2 regions of the Bacillus sp. NPDC094064 genome follow, and region 2 is predicted to be linked to the other one. Evidence: a T-box and tRNA genes for the amino acid it is inferred to sense, from the RefSeq annotation. Region 2 holds a T-box; the other holds one or more tRNA genes.
What was found. The T-box of region 2 lies ahead of ileS2 (isoleucine--tRNA ligase). A T-box ahead of a tRNA ligase gene usually reads a tRNA of that ligase, here a tRNA-Ile.
Positions count from the first base shown of each region.

Region 1 (8,423 bases), on a different contig from region 2:
ATGGAATAAAGTTGGTTATGTATCCCAAAAGGCAAGTAGTTTTAATTCAGGTTTCCCGGCAACAGTTTTTGAGGTCGTGTCAATGGGACTTGTTTCGAAAAAAGGTCTTTTTCGCTTTTTTACGAAAGATGATAAGGAAAAAGTAGAAAAAGCAATTGCTGATGTAGGTATGAGTGAGTTTAAAGGACGGAATATTGGAGAACTTTCTGGTGGGCAACAACAACGTGTATTTATTGCTCGCGCACTTGTAAGTAATCCACAATTGCTTATTTTGGACGAGCCTACTGTTGGGATCGATGTGAAAAATGTAGAAAGCTTTTACGAGATATTAGAGGATTTAAATAAAAGGTTGGGCATCACGTTAATTCTTGTTACACACGATATGGGAGCAGTTACCGAGAAGGTAACACATGTTGCATGCTTAAACCAACATCTACATTTCCATGGTAATGTAGAGAAATTCCGAGAGTTAGAAGATGCGGAAATGTCCGTCTTATATGGGCATCATGTTCACCGTTTAGAACACGAACATGAGCATCACGGGAGGATATGATGATACAAGATTTTTTACAATATGACTTTTTACGTAACTCTTTATATGCGGGGATTTTAATAGGACTTGTTGCGCCGCTTATCGGTGTATTTGTTGTGATTCGCCGCATGTCGCTTATTGCAGATGCATTGAGTCATGTGACGTTATCAGGTATTGCTGCAAGTTTATTACTTGAAAAAACAATTTTCACAGGTGGATTTTTAAATCCTCTATATATGGGAATGATTTTCTCGATAGGTGGAGCGTTACTAATTGAAAAATTACGAACTGTATATAAGCATTATCAAGAATTAGCGATTCCAATTATTCTTTCAGCGGGAATGGGAATCGGTGTTATTTTCATTTCACTTGCAAATGGATTTAACACAGATTTATTTAGTTATTTATTTGGTAGTGTAAGTGCTGTTACAAGTGGAGATTTAATTATTATTGGTATTGTAGCAATTGTTGTACTTGCAACGATTAGTTTATTATACAAAGAGTTGTTTTTACTATCATTTGATGAGGAATATGCTGTATCAACCGGTTTGAGTGCAAAGTGGATTCACTTTATTTTTATTATTTTAGTTGCGCTTGTTATTGCAGTATCCATGCGTGTTGTAGGTGTTCTTCTCGTATCATCTTTAATGACGTTACCAGTTGCAGCAAGTATTCGTATTGCTAAAGGATTTAAACAAACAATTTTCTTTTCCATTATATTTGGTGAAATTGCAGTAATTGGTGGAATGTTTGCTTCGTATCAACTTGATCTAGCACCAGGTGGTACAATTGTTGTGATAGCAGTTCTTATTTTGATTGGTGCAATTTTATGGAAGAAGAAAAAAACTGCATAAAGTAGGGATAGGTATGAATCTAGCAGAAGCTTTACGCCTAATGAAGGAAAAAGGATACAAACATACGGGGAAAAGGGAAGAGATGCTCAGATTATTCGCAGCTCATAATCGTTATTTAACTGCGAAAGATGTTTTAGAACATATGAAAGATGATTACCCAGGACTCAGCTTTGATACGATTTATCGTAACTTAACGGTTTTTGCTGAAATTGGTGTTTTAGAACAAACGGAATTAAATGGTGAAAAACATTTTCGTTTTACATGTTCTATTATGGAACATCATCACCATTTTATTTGCTTGGATTGTGGTGGTACGAAAGAAATTACTTCCTGTCCAATGGATTTTATGAATAAAGATTTTAACGGTTATGAAGTAACCGGTCATAAATTTGAAATATACGGTCGTTGTCCCAAATGTGCAAAATAAAAGCTCGTCGGTTATATAACTGACGAGCTTTTTGCATAGAAAAGAAGGTTGCTCACAAATATTGTGGGCAACCTTCTTTTTATTGTTCTTGTGTTTCTTTTTCTTTTTCTCGTTCAGCAGCCATTTCAGCAGCAATTACATCGATTTCTTTTTTCAGTTCTTCTACCATTGTTTCTTCTGGTACTTTACGAACGACTTTCCCTTTACGGAATAATAATCCTTCTCCACGTGCGCCAGCAATACCGATATCAGCTTCACGAGCTTCACCAGGACCGTTTACAGCGCAACCGAGTACTGCAACTTTAATAGGTACTTGAAGTGTAGAAATATATTCTTCTACTTCATTAGCGATGCTAATTAAATCAATTTCAATACGGCCACAAGTTGGACAAGAGATAAGTGTTGCTGCATTAGATGCAAGACCGAATGACTTTAATAGTTCACGCGCAACTTTTACTTCTTCAACTGGATCAGCACTTAATGAAATACGTAGTGTATTTCCGATACCCTTGCTTAAGATTGCTCCAAGACCAGCGGCACTTTTTACAGTTCCGGCAAATAATGTTCCAGATTCTGTAATACCTAAATGTAATGGGTAATCAAAAGCGCGAGATGCTTTCTCGTATGCTTCGATTGCTAAGTTAACATCAGAGGCTTTCATAGATACGATAATATCGTGGAAATCTAAGTCCTCTAAAATTTTAATATGGTGTAGTGCACTCTCAACCATACCATCAGCAGTTGGATATCCATATTTTTCTAAAATATGGCGTTCTAATGAACCAGCGTTTACACCGATACGAATTGGAATACCGCGCTCTTTTGCCGCATTTACAACGGCTTCTACTTTATGGCGGCGGCCAATGTTACCTGGATTGATACGTACTTTATCAATGCCACCTTCAATTGCTTTTAAAGCAAGACGATAATCAAAATGAATATCAGCAACAAGTGGAATGTTGATTTGTTTTTTAATATCAGCAATAGCATCTGCTGCGCGTTCATCTGGAACGGCAACACGAACAACTTGACAGCCAGCTTCTTCTAAACGTTTAATTTCAGCAACTGTTGCTTCAACATCATGTGTTTTTGTTGTTGTCATACTTTGTATAATTAATTCATTATTACCGCCAATTGTTAAATTACCGACTTTAACTGGACGTGTTTTTGTACGATGAGTCATTTCATTCACGAATAGATCGCTCTCCTTATAAAAGAAGTTTCTTATTTAGTCCCGTATATCAATGATAGTATACGTGATACAGGGCTATAGAAACCGAAGTGCTCGGTTTCACTTTTACTATTGTATCAGCGCCTTTATGTAATTGACAAGGATTAAGTGATCGCTTATTGATATAACGGGAATTTATAAGACTTTCCAATTTGTATTTTTGTAGCAGATGTACTTTTATTTAATTGTTTAAAGTCATCAATTACTTTTTCAATAGAAGGGATTTTTTTCTTATTAATTTGTTCTGTAATCGAGAGGACTGTTTCACCAGTTTTTACTTCGATTGTTTTATAAGTTACATCAGTTTCTTTTTCTGCTTTATTCTCTTTATCCTGTTTTGTATCTGTGTCTTCTTTTTTTATAGTTTGAGCAGAGGTTGTTTTTTTATATGAACTTAACATCGGTAAAGTGCCGATTTTTATGTCGTAATAAAATATATAGCCGAGAACAAGCACGAATAAGAATATACCTAATCTTTTCATATTCTTCACTCCTTTGCTAGGAATATATGCTTGTCCAAAAAAAAAATGCCTATTTAGGCATTTTTTAACGCTTTTATTTTTCTTTCGGTTTTGGAACTTCTTTAATCGTTAAGTATAGAACGATTAAAACAACTGCGATATAAATGAACGTTGCCCCAGGTACGACGATCTTGAATAAATCCATAATCATGAAGAAAATGGTTGGGATTGTGTAGCTGTATGCGGTTAGCGTCCAAACTTGTTTATAGGATAGTTTACGTTGACCGCTCATGGCAGAACCGATGAACGCAAGTAAAGTCACGCCTACAAAAGTGATGAATAATTGGAATAGGTACACTAAGAATCCGATAACAAATAATAAAATTGGGTAAATATTATCGAATAAAGAAATAAATTCTTGTAGATCTTTTTTCTCAAGCGATGCACCTAACAAATCGTTATAAGAATACGTTTGTGTTTGACCATTTCCCATAGAGACTACTTTATCTTTTAAAACAAATAAACCTGTTTTATTTTGGTATTTTTCTAAGTCTGTTGAATTCGGATCAAATACGAAAAGTGCATTTCCCTCTTCTTTTTCAATAGGTTGATCAATATCGGCTTTTAGTTCGCCATTTTCAATTTTAAAATCAGGTAAATCTTTATCGATGACTTGATTTACCATGCTCACACCATCCTGGATAAGACTACCGTATAAGAAAGTTCTTGGAATAGTAGTAATTAAGCAAAGTAGCATAATATACAAAATGGTTTTACCGATTTTTTGAAAACGGAATAGCGCCATATCTTTAGGTGAGTATACACTTTTTGCGAATTGGGTAAATATGGACATAGATTCACTTCCTTTATGTATGTATAAAATCATTGTAACGTACGAATCTAGGGAATCTCAAGTTATATTACATATAGTAGAGAGAACTGAATTTCTCTTTTATTAATTTTCTACTTTTAAAAGAGAAAAATACAATTGACACTTTTCTTTTGCATATGGTAAATTTATCTTACATTTCTTAAAGGATATATCCGATAGGAATTCAGTTATTTTATATATGATTACATACATAATTGTGGACCCTTAGCTCAGCTGGTTAGAGCAGACGGCTCATAACCGTCCGGTCGTAGGTTCGAGTCCTACAGGGTCCATATCCATTTCATAAGTTTATTACGTTAGCAGGAAGCTTCCTTGTAGAAGGGAGCTTTTTTTTACGGAATATATGAGCATTTTAATTGAAAAGAAGTGGGAATTTTGCTACTTTAATGGTAGCAAGACAATGTGATTTATTTGTTTGCACCCTATGGCAATTAGGGTAGAATGAAGTTGTATGTCGCATATTAGTGGCAATACATAAACTGGGAGGAATATAACAATGGCAAAACACGAATTACCAAATTTACCTTATGCGTATGATGCATTAGAACCTCACTTTGACAAAGAAACAATGAACATCCATCATACAAAACATCACAACACGTATATTACAAACTTAAACGCTGCTTTAGAAGGTCATGCAGAATTAGCTGACAAAAGCGTTGAAGAATTAGTTGCAAACTTAAATGAAGTGCCAGAAGCAATCCGTACAGCAGTACGTAACAATGGTGGCGGACATGCGAACCATACATTCTTCTGGACAATCCTATCTCCAAACGGTGGTGGACAACCAGTAGGCGAACTTGCAACTGCAATTGAAGCGAAATTTGGTAGCTTCGATGCATTCAAAGAAGAATTCGCAAAAGCTGGCGCAACTCGCTTCGGTTCTGGTTGGGCTTGGTTAGTAGTAAATAACGGTGAGATCGAAGTAACAAGCACTCCAAACCAAGATTCTCCTCTAACTGAAGGTAAGACTCCAGTTATCGGTTTAGATGTTTGGGAGCATGCTTACTACTTACATTACCAAAACCGTCGTCCAGACTACATCGGTGCATTCTGGAACGTTGTAGATTGGAACGCTGCTGAAAAACGTTACCAAGAAGCAAAATAATTGTAACAATTATAGAAAAAAGCTAGGAGAATGCTCCTAGCTTTTTTTCTATGCTTTCCTTTTACATAATTGGGCTTGTCTTTGGAAGACTAGAACATGAAGTAAAGGAGAGTTGTGTATGAAGTGGAAACATATAATTGGTGACGTTGAAGTGAATCGGGATTTAGTGTTATTGCTCCTTATTGGAGGCTTATACACGCTCGCAATTTCTTTATCGAATACATTTGTGAACATTTATTTATGGAAACAAACACAAAATTATGTGAATCTTGGCTTGTATAATTTGGCCAGCGTTGTATTACAGCCTCTCACATTTCTTGTAGGTGGGAAATTTGCGAAACGTATTGATCGCTCGATCTTGTTAAGAATAGGTGTGGGAACGTTAGCTGTGTTTTTTATCGTTGTTTTAGTAGCGGGAAAAAGCGCTTCTCACTATATTTTATTAATGGGAGCCCTCTTAGGAATCGGATATGGTTTTTACTGGTTAGCGTTTAACTTATTGACATTTGAAATTACAGAACCAGAAACAAGAGATTTCTTTAACGGTTTTCTCGGGCTCCTTACATCCTTCTCTGGAATGATTGGACCAATAGCAGCAGGATATACAATTTCACGTATGGAAAAATGGAGTGGTTATACTGTCATATTCTTTCTTTCATTAGTGCTATTTGCTATTGCGGTCGTTTTAAGCTTTTTTTTATCTAAGAGAGAATGTGAAGGACGTTATGAAGTGATGCAAGTATTGAAAGAGCGACGGATTGATAAAAATTGGGGGAGAATTACACGGGCTCATTTTTTTCAGGGGTTGAGAGAAGGGACATTTATTTTTGTCATTTCCGTATATGTTTATTTAGCAACTGATAGTGAGCTCGCGCTAGGGAAATATAGCTTAGTAAATTCTACTGTATCATTTATATGTTACTACTTAGTCGCTCGTATGTTAAAGAAAGAGTGGAGAAAAAAAGCAATTTTACTTGGAGGCATTATTTTATATGCGGTCGTATTTTTAGTTATATTCAATGTTACATATACAAAGTTACTTATTTATGCGGCATGTATCGCGATTGCATACCCTATTTTACTCGTTCCGTACGGATCAATGACATATGACGTAATTGGTAGAGCGAAAAATGCGAGAGAGTGGCGTGTAGAGTATGTAGTTGTCCGAGAATTATGGTTAAATGCCGGTAGAATTTGTTCCATTTTAAGCTTTTTGTGTGCGGTTCTATTTTTTCCACCTGAAAAAAGCTTACCTTTCTTATTATGCATTTTAGGTGCTGGACATTTTCTTATATATTTTGCAGTTAAAAATGTCAAATATGAAGAGGGAAATGCGGGGAAAACAAGTGTGGTAGCGCAAGGAAACACGCAAAATCAAACAGAACCAGAAGGTTAACTTCTCGTTTATTTTATGCTAGAATAGAAAAAGATGTAAGACAGCAGTGAGGACACCTGTATAAAGGTGTCCCTTTCACATTACATAGCTGTTGGTAGAGGGGGTTTGTATGAGTAAGAAGCAGAAGCAACAAAAGAAAAAGACCCACGTTCCATTTCGGTTAAACGTGCTGTTTTTTTGCGTGTTTTTAATGTTTTCCGCGGTTATTGTAAGGCTCGGATATGTACAAATTGTTCGCGGTGAGGAATATAAGAATGAAGTGGAGAAGAAAGAGAACTCCACGATAAGTAATCCAGTCCCGCGTGGGAAAATATTTGACCGTTATGGGCGACCTGTAGTAGATAATACAGCTGTTCGTACAATTACATTTACAAAAATGAAAGGATCAACTGCGGAAGATCGCCAAAAAACAGCGGAAAAATTAGCTGGTTTGATTGAGGTACCGATAGATAAATTAACAGATCGTGATAAAAAAGACTATTGGCTTGCTCTGCATAAAGAGGAAGCGAAAGAAAAGATTACGAATAAAGATCGTCAAGAATTGAAAAATAACAAAATTGACGAAAAAGAATTAGACGAACGTCAACGAAGTCGTGTGACGGAAGAAGAGATTAATCAATTATCCGCAAAAGATTTAGAAATACTAGCGATTAGAAGTAAGATGGACGGCGGATATGCAATGACACCTCAAGTTATTAAAAAAGATGCTACACCAGAAGAATATGCGATTATTAGTGAAAATCTAGCAACATTACCAGGTATAGATACGAATGTTGATTGGGAACGAAAATATACGTATGATGATTTATTCCGAAGTGTTCTTGGCGGCGTGTCGACATCTGATGAAGGTTTACCGAGAGAAAAACTAGATTACTATCTTGTTCGTGATTATAATCGAAATGACCGAGTAGGAAAAAGTTATCTTGAACAGCAATATGAAGATAGCTTGCACGGTACGAAATCAGAAGTGAAAAATATTACAGATAAAAATGGTAATATTTTAGAAACGATTAATGTATCACAAGGACAACGAGGCAATGACCTGAATTTAACAATCGACATGGAATTACAAAAGCGTGTGGAAGAAATTATCACTAAAAATTTATTGAAATATAAAGGGGGACAACCTCTTTTAGATCGTGCATTCGTTGTAATGATGAATCCGAAAAATGGTGAAGTTTTATCTATGGCTGGGAAACAATTAGTGGAAGAAAATGGAGAAACGAAAGTACAAGATTTCGCGTTAGGAACGATGACGAGTTCTTATCCGATGGGATCGACTGTAAAAGGTGCGACAGTGCTTACAGGGTATCAAACAGGTGCGATTCAACCGGGTTCAGTTCAACTTGATGAACCGATTGTATTAAAAGGAACGCCAAAAAAATCTTCTTGGAAGACGATGGGATATATTAATGATCTGACAGCATTAAAAATGTCTTCTAACGTATATATGTTTAAAACAGCGATGAATATCGCAGGTGTTCCATATGTGAGAGGTGGTACGTTAGATATACCACAAAAA
Region 1 is NZ_JBNNUI010000009.1:67,514-75,936, forward strand. It holds gene ACQKNI_RS19730 (metal ABC transporter ATP-binding protein) at 1-553, shown strand, start outside; gene ACQKNI_RS19735 (metal ABC transporter permease) at 553-1,386, shown strand; gene ACQKNI_RS19740 (Fur family transcriptional regulator) at 1,400-1,813, shown strand; gene ispG (flavodoxin-dependent (E)-4-hydroxy-3-methylbut-2-enyl-diphosphate synthase) at 1,893-2,996, opposite strand; gene ACQKNI_RS19750 (hypothetical protein) at 3,161-3,526, opposite strand; gene yqgB (protein YqgB) at 3,600-4,358, opposite strand; tRNA gene ACQKNI_RS19760 (tRNA-Ile) at 4,596-4,669, shown strand; gene sodA (superoxide dismutase [Mn]) at 4,894-5,505, shown strand; gene ACQKNI_RS19770 (MFS transporter) at 5,624-6,901, shown strand; gene ACQKNI_RS19775 (peptidoglycan D,D-transpeptidase FtsI family protein) at 7,011-8,423, shown strand, end outside.
Region 1: it has a tRNA-Ile gene. The T-box ahead of ileS2 (isoleucine--tRNA ligase) is inferred to sense a tRNA for this amino acid. The anticodon was not compared.

Region 2 (8,423 bases):
CGGTTAAAACGTGAACAACGCTCTTTATCGCGAAAATATGAAAATCTAAAAAAGAGAGGTGGAAAATCTGTTACTATTAAAAGAGCGAATATAGATAAAAATGTTCTTAGGGTGTAAAAGTTGCATGCTCGATTAGCGAATATTCGACTAGAGTATGTAAAGTCTATTGTAACGAATGTGGTGAAAACCAAGCCAAGGTTTATTACAGTGGAAGATTTGAATGTAAGAGATATGCTGAAGAATAAACATCTATCTAAAGCAATTTCCAAGCAGTCTTTTTATAATTTTAAAACGTGGCTTTTGACGAAATGTGAGGAATATGGAATTGAATTACGTCAAGTAGACCGATTTTATCCATCTTCAAAGTTGTGCTCCTATTGTGGTCAAAAGAAAGCAGATTTAAAATTATCTGACCGGGTATATGAATGTGAATGTGGTAATGCAATGGATAGGGATTTGAACGCAGCGAACAACCTTTTACAAGCAAAAGAATATACAATACTAACGTAAATAGATTGTATATATACGGTGGGCTACATCGGAATTTACGCCTGTGGAGTGTTACAGTAAACTGCAGTAGCGAGTGAGTGGCGAGACAGGACACGGAGAAGCAGGAATACTCTAAGAATAAACATTTGTCTATATTTTTAGTAGCAGCCGCTTTGTTATGAGAGAACCATTTAAATATGTGGACGGTATACTGTATTTACAAGCGTGGAAAGAACTTGGAAACATTACTGCTGGATTTACGACAAAAGATGGTGGGATAAGTACGGGCTCCTTTCATGCGATGAATTTAGGATTACATGTGAATGATATTGCGGAGAACGTTCATGAAAACAGACGCATTTTAGCAAATAAGTTACAAAAACCATTGGAAAACTGGATTTGCTCTGAACAAGTCCATGATCACCATGTTGAAAAAGTAGGACAACAAGAAAAAGGAAGTGGCGTCTATTCATATGAGGATGGCATTTCAAAAACAGATGGCATTTATACGACTAGTAAAGATGTTCTTTTAACGTCTTGTTACGCGGATTGTGTTCCACTCTATTTTTATGCACCATCACATGGTATGATAGGACTGGCGCATGCTGGGTGGAAAGGGACCGTAAAAGAGATTGCAAATGAAATGATTCAAAAGTGGAATGCAGAAGGGATTTCAATTGATGAAATTCATGTTGCGATCGGACCGGCAATAGGGTCTTGTTGTTATGTTGTTGATGATAGAGTATTAACTGCAGCACAGCAAGTAGTAAACGGGTCTGTCCCGTATGAAAAAATTTCTGATGGGCAGTACGCAATTAATTTAAAAGAAATTAATCGTATATTGTGTGTACAAGCAGGCATAAAAGAAGAGCATATTGTAATGTCATCTCTTTGTACAAGCTGTGAAGAACAACTATTTTTCTCTCATCGTCGTGATCAAGGAAAGACAGGAAGAATGTTGAGTTTCATAGGTTTTAAGGAGGAAGGAAACAAATGACAGTGCAAGAAAATTTAGTAACTGTAAATGAAGCTATTAAAGAAGCTTGCGCACGAGCTGGACGTTCGTTGCAAGATATTAAACTCGTTGCAGTTACAAAAACTGTAGGAATTGAAAAAACAAACGAAGTAATTGAAGCCGGAATTATTGATTTAGGTGAAAATAGAAATGAAGGTTTCTTACAGAAATACGAACATTTCGGTTCAAAAGTAAATTGGCATTTTATTGGCTCATTACAAACGAGAAAAGTAAAAGAAATCATTAATGAAATTGATTATTTACATTCATTAGATCGTCTTTCGCTTGCGAAAGAAATTCAAAAACGTGCTGATAAGAAAGTGAAATGTTTTATCCAAGTGAAAACATCCTCTGAAGAGTCCAAGCAAGGATTGGCAATAGAAGAAATTGTTCCTTTTATTCAAAGTTTGCAAAAATTGGATAAGATTGAAGTGGTTGGATTAATGACAATGGCTCCATTTACAGAAGAAGAGGAAGAAATCAGGCGCTGTTTTAAAGAATTACGCATGCTACAAGCAGAGGTGCAGGGGCTAGAATTGTCATATGCACCATGCGAAGAATTATCTATGGGAATGTCCAATGACTACACGATTGCAATTGAAGAAGGTGCTACATATATTCGTTTGGGAACGATTTTAGTAGGAAAAGCGTAAAAGGAAGGAGAATCTTATTATGAGTTGGTCAAAAGTAAAATACTTCTTTTTTGATACACCAGAAGAAAAAGAAGCAGCTCAATATAGCTATGAAAAGGAGCAAACAGACATGAAGAAGCAGCAAGATCCGCCAGAACAACAAGATGTTACGTTTCCAAAAGCGCAACCGAAACAAAATGTTGTGAGCATTGAAACGGCAAAGCAATCTTCAAAAGTTGTTTTATTAGAACCACGCACATATTCGGAAGCGCAAGGGATTGCGGACCATTTAAAAGGTAGACGAGCTGTTGTAATTAATTTGCAAAGAATGTCTACTGATCAAGCGGTACGTATCGTTGACTTTTTAAGTGGTACTGTATACGCTATAGGCGGGGATATTCAAAAAATAGGACCGAAAACATTTATGTGTACACCTGAAAATGTAGATATTGTTGGTGCAATTTCAGAGTTATTCGGTGAAGAAGAAGAAACAAATATAAAGAGGTGGTAATACGCCATGACAACAGTATATATGGTGTTAAGTTCTGCTATCGAGATTTACTCGTGGGCACTTATTATTTACATTCTCCTATCATGGTTTCCTGGTGCAAAGGAATCAACTTTTGGAGATTTTCTTGCGCGTATTTGTGAACCGTATTTAGAACCGTTTCGCAGATTTATTCCGCCGCTTGGTATGATTGATATCTCTCCACTCGTTGCGATTTTTGCGTTAAAACTTGCTAAAATTGGTTTAGCGAGTTTATTGAACTATTTCTTATAGTAAGAGGTTACATACATGAGCATCTACGAGCATTTTAGACCTGATGAAGAGGTCTTTGTGGATAAAGTATTAGAGTGGAAGCGAACGGCGGAGTACCATCAAGTGAAATTAACAGATTTCCTTGATCCAAGACAGCAGCAAATTGTTTCTATGGTAATTGGACAAGGAGATGTTGCTGTGCAATTCGATGGTGCAACGCCTCACGCGGAGCGCAAAAGAGCACTTATTTATCCAGACTATCTAGAATTAAATGAAGAAGAATTTCAAGTAGAAGTATTAGAAATTGACTATCCTTCCAAGTTTTATACGCTAGAGCATCGGCAAATATTAGGTACATTTATGTCTCTTGGTTTAACGAGGGAAAAATGTGGCGATATTTTGCTTCAAGAAAATCGTGCCCAAATTGTAGTTGCGAAAGAAATCGTATCGTACATTGAGATGAACTTACAATCAATAGGGAAAGTAAAAGTCTCCTTATCATCAGTGCAAGGAGAACAAATTCTGCAGATGCATGAAATGTGGGGAGAGAAATCTGGAACGGTTTCTTCACTTCGTTTAGATGTTATACTAGCTGAAATGTTACATGTATCCAGACAGAAAGTACAACCGTTAATAAAAAATGGTTTAGTGAAAGTCAATTGGAAAACAGTGGAGCAAACTTCTTATGAATGTTATCCAGGAGATGTTTTTTCTGTAAGAGGATACGGACGAAGTAAATTATTTTCTGTAGAAGGTAAAACAAAACGCGACAAATGGAGAATTTTGTATGGTATACTAAAATGATTGGTTTTTTAGAAGGAAATCCTCCTATTTTGTCGAAGAAAAGATATAATTGAAAGAGGAAATTTAGATAACTACTTGGAGGTGGCGTTGTGCCGTTAACACCATTAGACATTCATAACAAAGAATTTGGTCGCGGATTCCGTGGCTATGATGAAGATCAAGTAAATGAGTTTCTTGATCAAATTATCAAAGATTATGAATTAGTCATTCGTGAGAAAAAAGCTTTAGAAGAAAAGGTTGCGCAATTAGAAGGAAAGTTAGATCATTTCTCTAATATTGAAGATACGTTAAACAAATCTATCGTTGTAGCACAAGAAGCAGCGGAAGAAGTAAAACGTAATGCGCAAAAAGAAGCGAAATTAATTGTACGTGAAGCTGAAAAGAATGCAGATCGTATCATTAACGAAGCTTTAGTAAAATCAAGAAAAGTTGCCTTTGATATTGAAGAGCTGAAGAAACAAGCAAAAGTATTCCGAACTCGTTTCCGTATGCTTTTAGAAACACAGCTTGAAATGTTAAACAACGATGATTGGGATAAGTTAATTGAGTTAGAAGACGAAGTGGACGAGCTGTTGAAAAAAGAAGAAACAGTGTAAGCTTGACGTTTTTCTCATTATTACATATAATTTTAAACAACATATTTATTAAGAAAAACGAAGATAGGGATAAGTACCTTTTCACACCTTATATAGCGAACTGAGGATGGTGTAAGCTCAGGATAAGGAGATAATGGGAATATCACCCTGGAGTTCCGCGCTGAACAAATAGAGTAAGCGTAGGCGTATATTCGCGTTAAGAATATAAAGAGGATCTTATACATACGTATATGGTCTACTAGGGTGGTACCGCGGGAGACTTTCTCGTCCCTTTTGGGGATGAGAAGGTCTCTTTTTTATTCCGTTTTTTAAGTATTTCTTTTATACATGTAAGGAGGAATTGAGCATGGAGTACAAAAATACATTACTGATGCCAAAAACAGAGTTCCCAATGCGTGGGAATTTACCAAAACGTGAGCCTGCAATGCAAGAAAAATGGGCTGAAATGAACATTTATGAAAAAGTACAAGAACATACAAAAGGTCGTCCTTTATTCGTATTGCATGATGGACCTCCATATGCGAATGGTGACATTCATATGGGACATGCATTAAATAAAGTATTGAAAGACTTTATTGTTCGTTATAAATCAATGACTGGTTTCAGTGCACCATATGTACCAGGTTGGGATACGCACGGTTTACCAATTGAACAAGCTTTAACAAATAAAGGTGTAAAGCGTAAAGAAATGTCAGTTGCTGAGTTCCGTAAGTTATGTGCAGAGTATGCATATGAGCAAGTGGAGCGTCAACGTGAACAATTTAAGCGTCTAGGTGTACGTGCTGATTGGGATAACCCATACATTACTTTAGAGCCAGCTTATGAAGCACAACAAATTAAAGTGTTTGGTGACATGGCGAAAAAAGGTTATATCTATAAAGGACAAAAGCCTGTTTACTGGTCTCCAACGAGTGAATCAGCTTTAGCGGAAGCTGAAATTGAATATCAAGATAAAAAGTCAGCATCTATTTACGTAGCATTCCCTGTTAAAGACGGAAAGAACGTATTAGAAGGTGATGAGAAATTCATTATCTGGACAACAACACCTTGGACGTTACCTGCAAACTTAGGTATTTCTGTTCACCCAGAACTTGAATATAGCATTGTAAAAGTAAATGATGAGAAATATATCATCGCTTCTGAGCTGTTTGAGACAGTTGCAAAAACGTTAGAGTGGGAAAATGCTGAAGTTGTGAAAACGGTAAAAGGTAGCGAGCTTGAGTATACAGTTGCAAAACATCCATTCTACGATCGTGATTCATTAGTTATGCTAGGGGAACACGTAACAACAGATGCAGGTACTGGTTGTGTTCATACAGCACCTGGACACGGGGAAGATGACTTTATTGTTGGTAAAAAGTATGGCTTAGAAGTACTTTGCCCAGTTGATGATAAAGGTGTATTAACGAATGAAGCACCTGGATTTGAAGGCTTATTCTATGATAAAGCTAACAAGCCAATTACAGAAAAATTAGAAGAAGTAGGCGCGTTATTGAAACTAACATTCATTACGCATTCATACCCACATGATTGGAGAACGAAAAAACCAATTATTTTCCGTGCGACAGCACAATGGTTTGCATCTATTGAAGCATTCCGTAAAGAGTTATTAGAAGCTGTTGCGGAAACAAAATGGGTACCAGCATGGGGAGAAACTCGTCTTCATAACATGGTTCGTGACCGTGGTGACTGGTGTATTTCTCGTCAGCGTGCATGGGGTGTGCCAATTCCTGTATTCTATGCTGAGAATGGTGATCCAATTATTACGGATGAAACAATTAATCATGTAGCAGATTTATTCCGTGAACACGGTTCTAACGTATGGTTCGAGCGTGAAGCGAAAGATCTATTACCAGAAGGATTTACACATCCAGGTAGCCCAAATGGTGAATTCCGTAAAGAAACAGACATCATGGATGTATGGTTCGATTCAGGTTCTTCTCACCAAGCGGTATTAGAAGAGCGCGAAGACTTACAACGTCCAGCTGATTTATATTTAGAAGGATCTGACCAATATCGTGGTTGGTTCAACTCTTCATTATCAACAGCAGTTGCTGTAACAGGTAAAGCTCCATATAAAGGCGTACTAAGCCATGGATTCGTATTAGATGGTGAAGGACGTAAAATGAGTAAGTCGATTGGAAACATCGTCGTACCGAAGAAAATTATGGATCAATTAGGTGGAGACATTTTACGCTTATGGGTATCTTCTGTTGACTATCAATCTGACGTACGTATTTCAGATGATATTTTAAAACAAGTAGCAGAAGTGTATCGTAAAATCCGTAATACATTCCGTTTCTTATTAGGAAACTTAGATGACTTTAAGCCAAGTGAAAATACAGTAGCGGTAGCTGAACTTCGTGAAGTAGATCGTTACATGTTAGTGAAATTAAATGACTTAATTACAAAAGTAAAAGAAGCATATGAAACATACGACTTCGCTGCTGTATATCATGCAATTCATAACTTCTGTACAATTGATTTAAGTTCATTCTACTTAGACTTTGCAAAAGACATTCTATACATTGAAGGTGCAAATCATGAAGATCGTCGTGCAATTCAAACTGTATTATATGATGTTCTTGTTGCATTGACAAAACTTGTAACACCAATCTTACCGCATACAGCTGATGAAGTATGGCCATACATTCCAGGTGTAACAGAAGAAAGTGTACAATTAACTGATATGCCAGAAACTGCAGAAATAGATGGTGCGGAAGCATTAAAAACAAAATGGGATGCATTTATGACGCTGCGTGATGACGTATTAAAAGCGTTAGAAGTAGCGCGTAATGAAAAAGTAATCGGTAAGTCATTAAATGCAAGCATTACACTATATCCAACTGCAGAAATGAAAGCTATGCTAGAGTCTATTAGTGAAGACTTAAAGCAATTATTCATCGTTTCTGAGTATAAACTTGGTGGTATGATGGAAGAAGCGCCAGTAGATGCACCGAAGTATGAACATACAGCGGTTGTTGTTGCTCAAGCAACTGGTGAAACATGTGAACGTTGTTGGGTAGTTTCAGAAACAATTGGTAAAGATGCTGAACATGAAACATTATGTGAGCGTTGTGCAACAGTTGTTAAAGAAAACTATGTAAAATGATAAGGAATGACTGCACGTAAAGTGCAGTCATTTTTTTGTTTACAGTATATTGAAATAACTTTCACTCTCTTTCCTATGAAGGAAAAATGTGTGTGAGGTAAGCAAATAGATTTCGGACACACTAACTGTACATTACAGCTAGGAGGAATGTACACGTGAATGAAATTTACATGGAAATAAAAGAAGAATTGCAATTGATGAGAAAAGAGTTGCAAGAGAGACTAGCTAAAGAAGTAATGCACAAATACGATATGGAGTTTAGCGGGGAGCTCGGATATGAAATTCAGGAAGAGATAAAGAAAAAAATGCTATTACATGATATAAAAGAGGATTTAAAAGATGTAGAACGTGCATTGTTTAAAATGGAAATAGATATGTATGGTATTTGTGAAGAAACGGGAAGAGCGATTCCTACAAAACAAATGAAAACAATGCCGACTGCTCGTACGATTCATGAATTTTTCTATGAAAAGGTAAATGTATGAATACGCACAACGATATTATATTACCTTTTTTTAATTTATTTTATTCTTCTATAAAGGTTCATTGTGAAAAGATAGCAGCTATGCTAAAATTTTGAGGTACACTGTCTTTATGGGGGAAATGAAAATGATATATTATGTAATAGCGTTATTTGTCATTGCCATCGATCAAATATCGAAGTGGCTAATTGTAAAGAACATGGAATTGGGTACGAGCATTCCGATTATCGATAATGTATTATACATAACATCACATCGAAATAGAGGAGCTGCCTGGGGTATTTTAGAAAATAAAATGTGGTTTTTCTACATTATTACAGTCGTTTTCGTAGTGTTTATCGTATTTTATATGAAAAAGTACGCGAAGACAGACAAGCTTCTAGGTATTTCATTAGGTCTCATTTTAGGCGGAGCAATTGGTAATTTTATTGATCGTGTATTTAGACAAGAAGTAGTGGATTTCATTCACGTGTATATTTTCTCGTACAACTATCCAGTATTCAATATAGCTGATTCAGCATTATGTATTGGTG
Region 2 is NZ_JBNNUI010000003.1:339,830-348,252, reverse strand. It holds partial or broken gene ACQKNI_RS09535 (RNA-guided endonuclease InsQ/TnpB family protein) at 1-510, shown strand, start outside; gene pgeF (peptidoglycan editing factor PgeF) at 668-1,486, shown strand; gene ACQKNI_RS09525 (YggS family pyridoxal phosphate-dependent enzyme) at 1,483-2,157, shown strand; gene ACQKNI_RS09520 (cell division protein SepF) at 2,177-2,647, shown strand; gene ACQKNI_RS09515 (YggT family protein) at 2,654-2,917, shown strand; gene ACQKNI_RS09510 (RNA-binding protein) at 2,933-3,700, shown strand; gene divIVA (septum site-determining protein DivIVA) at 3,790-4,296, shown strand; T-box leader at 4,348-4,571, shown strand; gene ileS2 (isoleucine--tRNA ligase) at 4,643-7,408, shown strand; gene ACQKNI_RS09495 (molecular chaperone DnaK) at 7,564-7,893, shown strand; gene lspA (lipoprotein signal peptidase LspA) at 8,018-8,423, shown strand, end outside.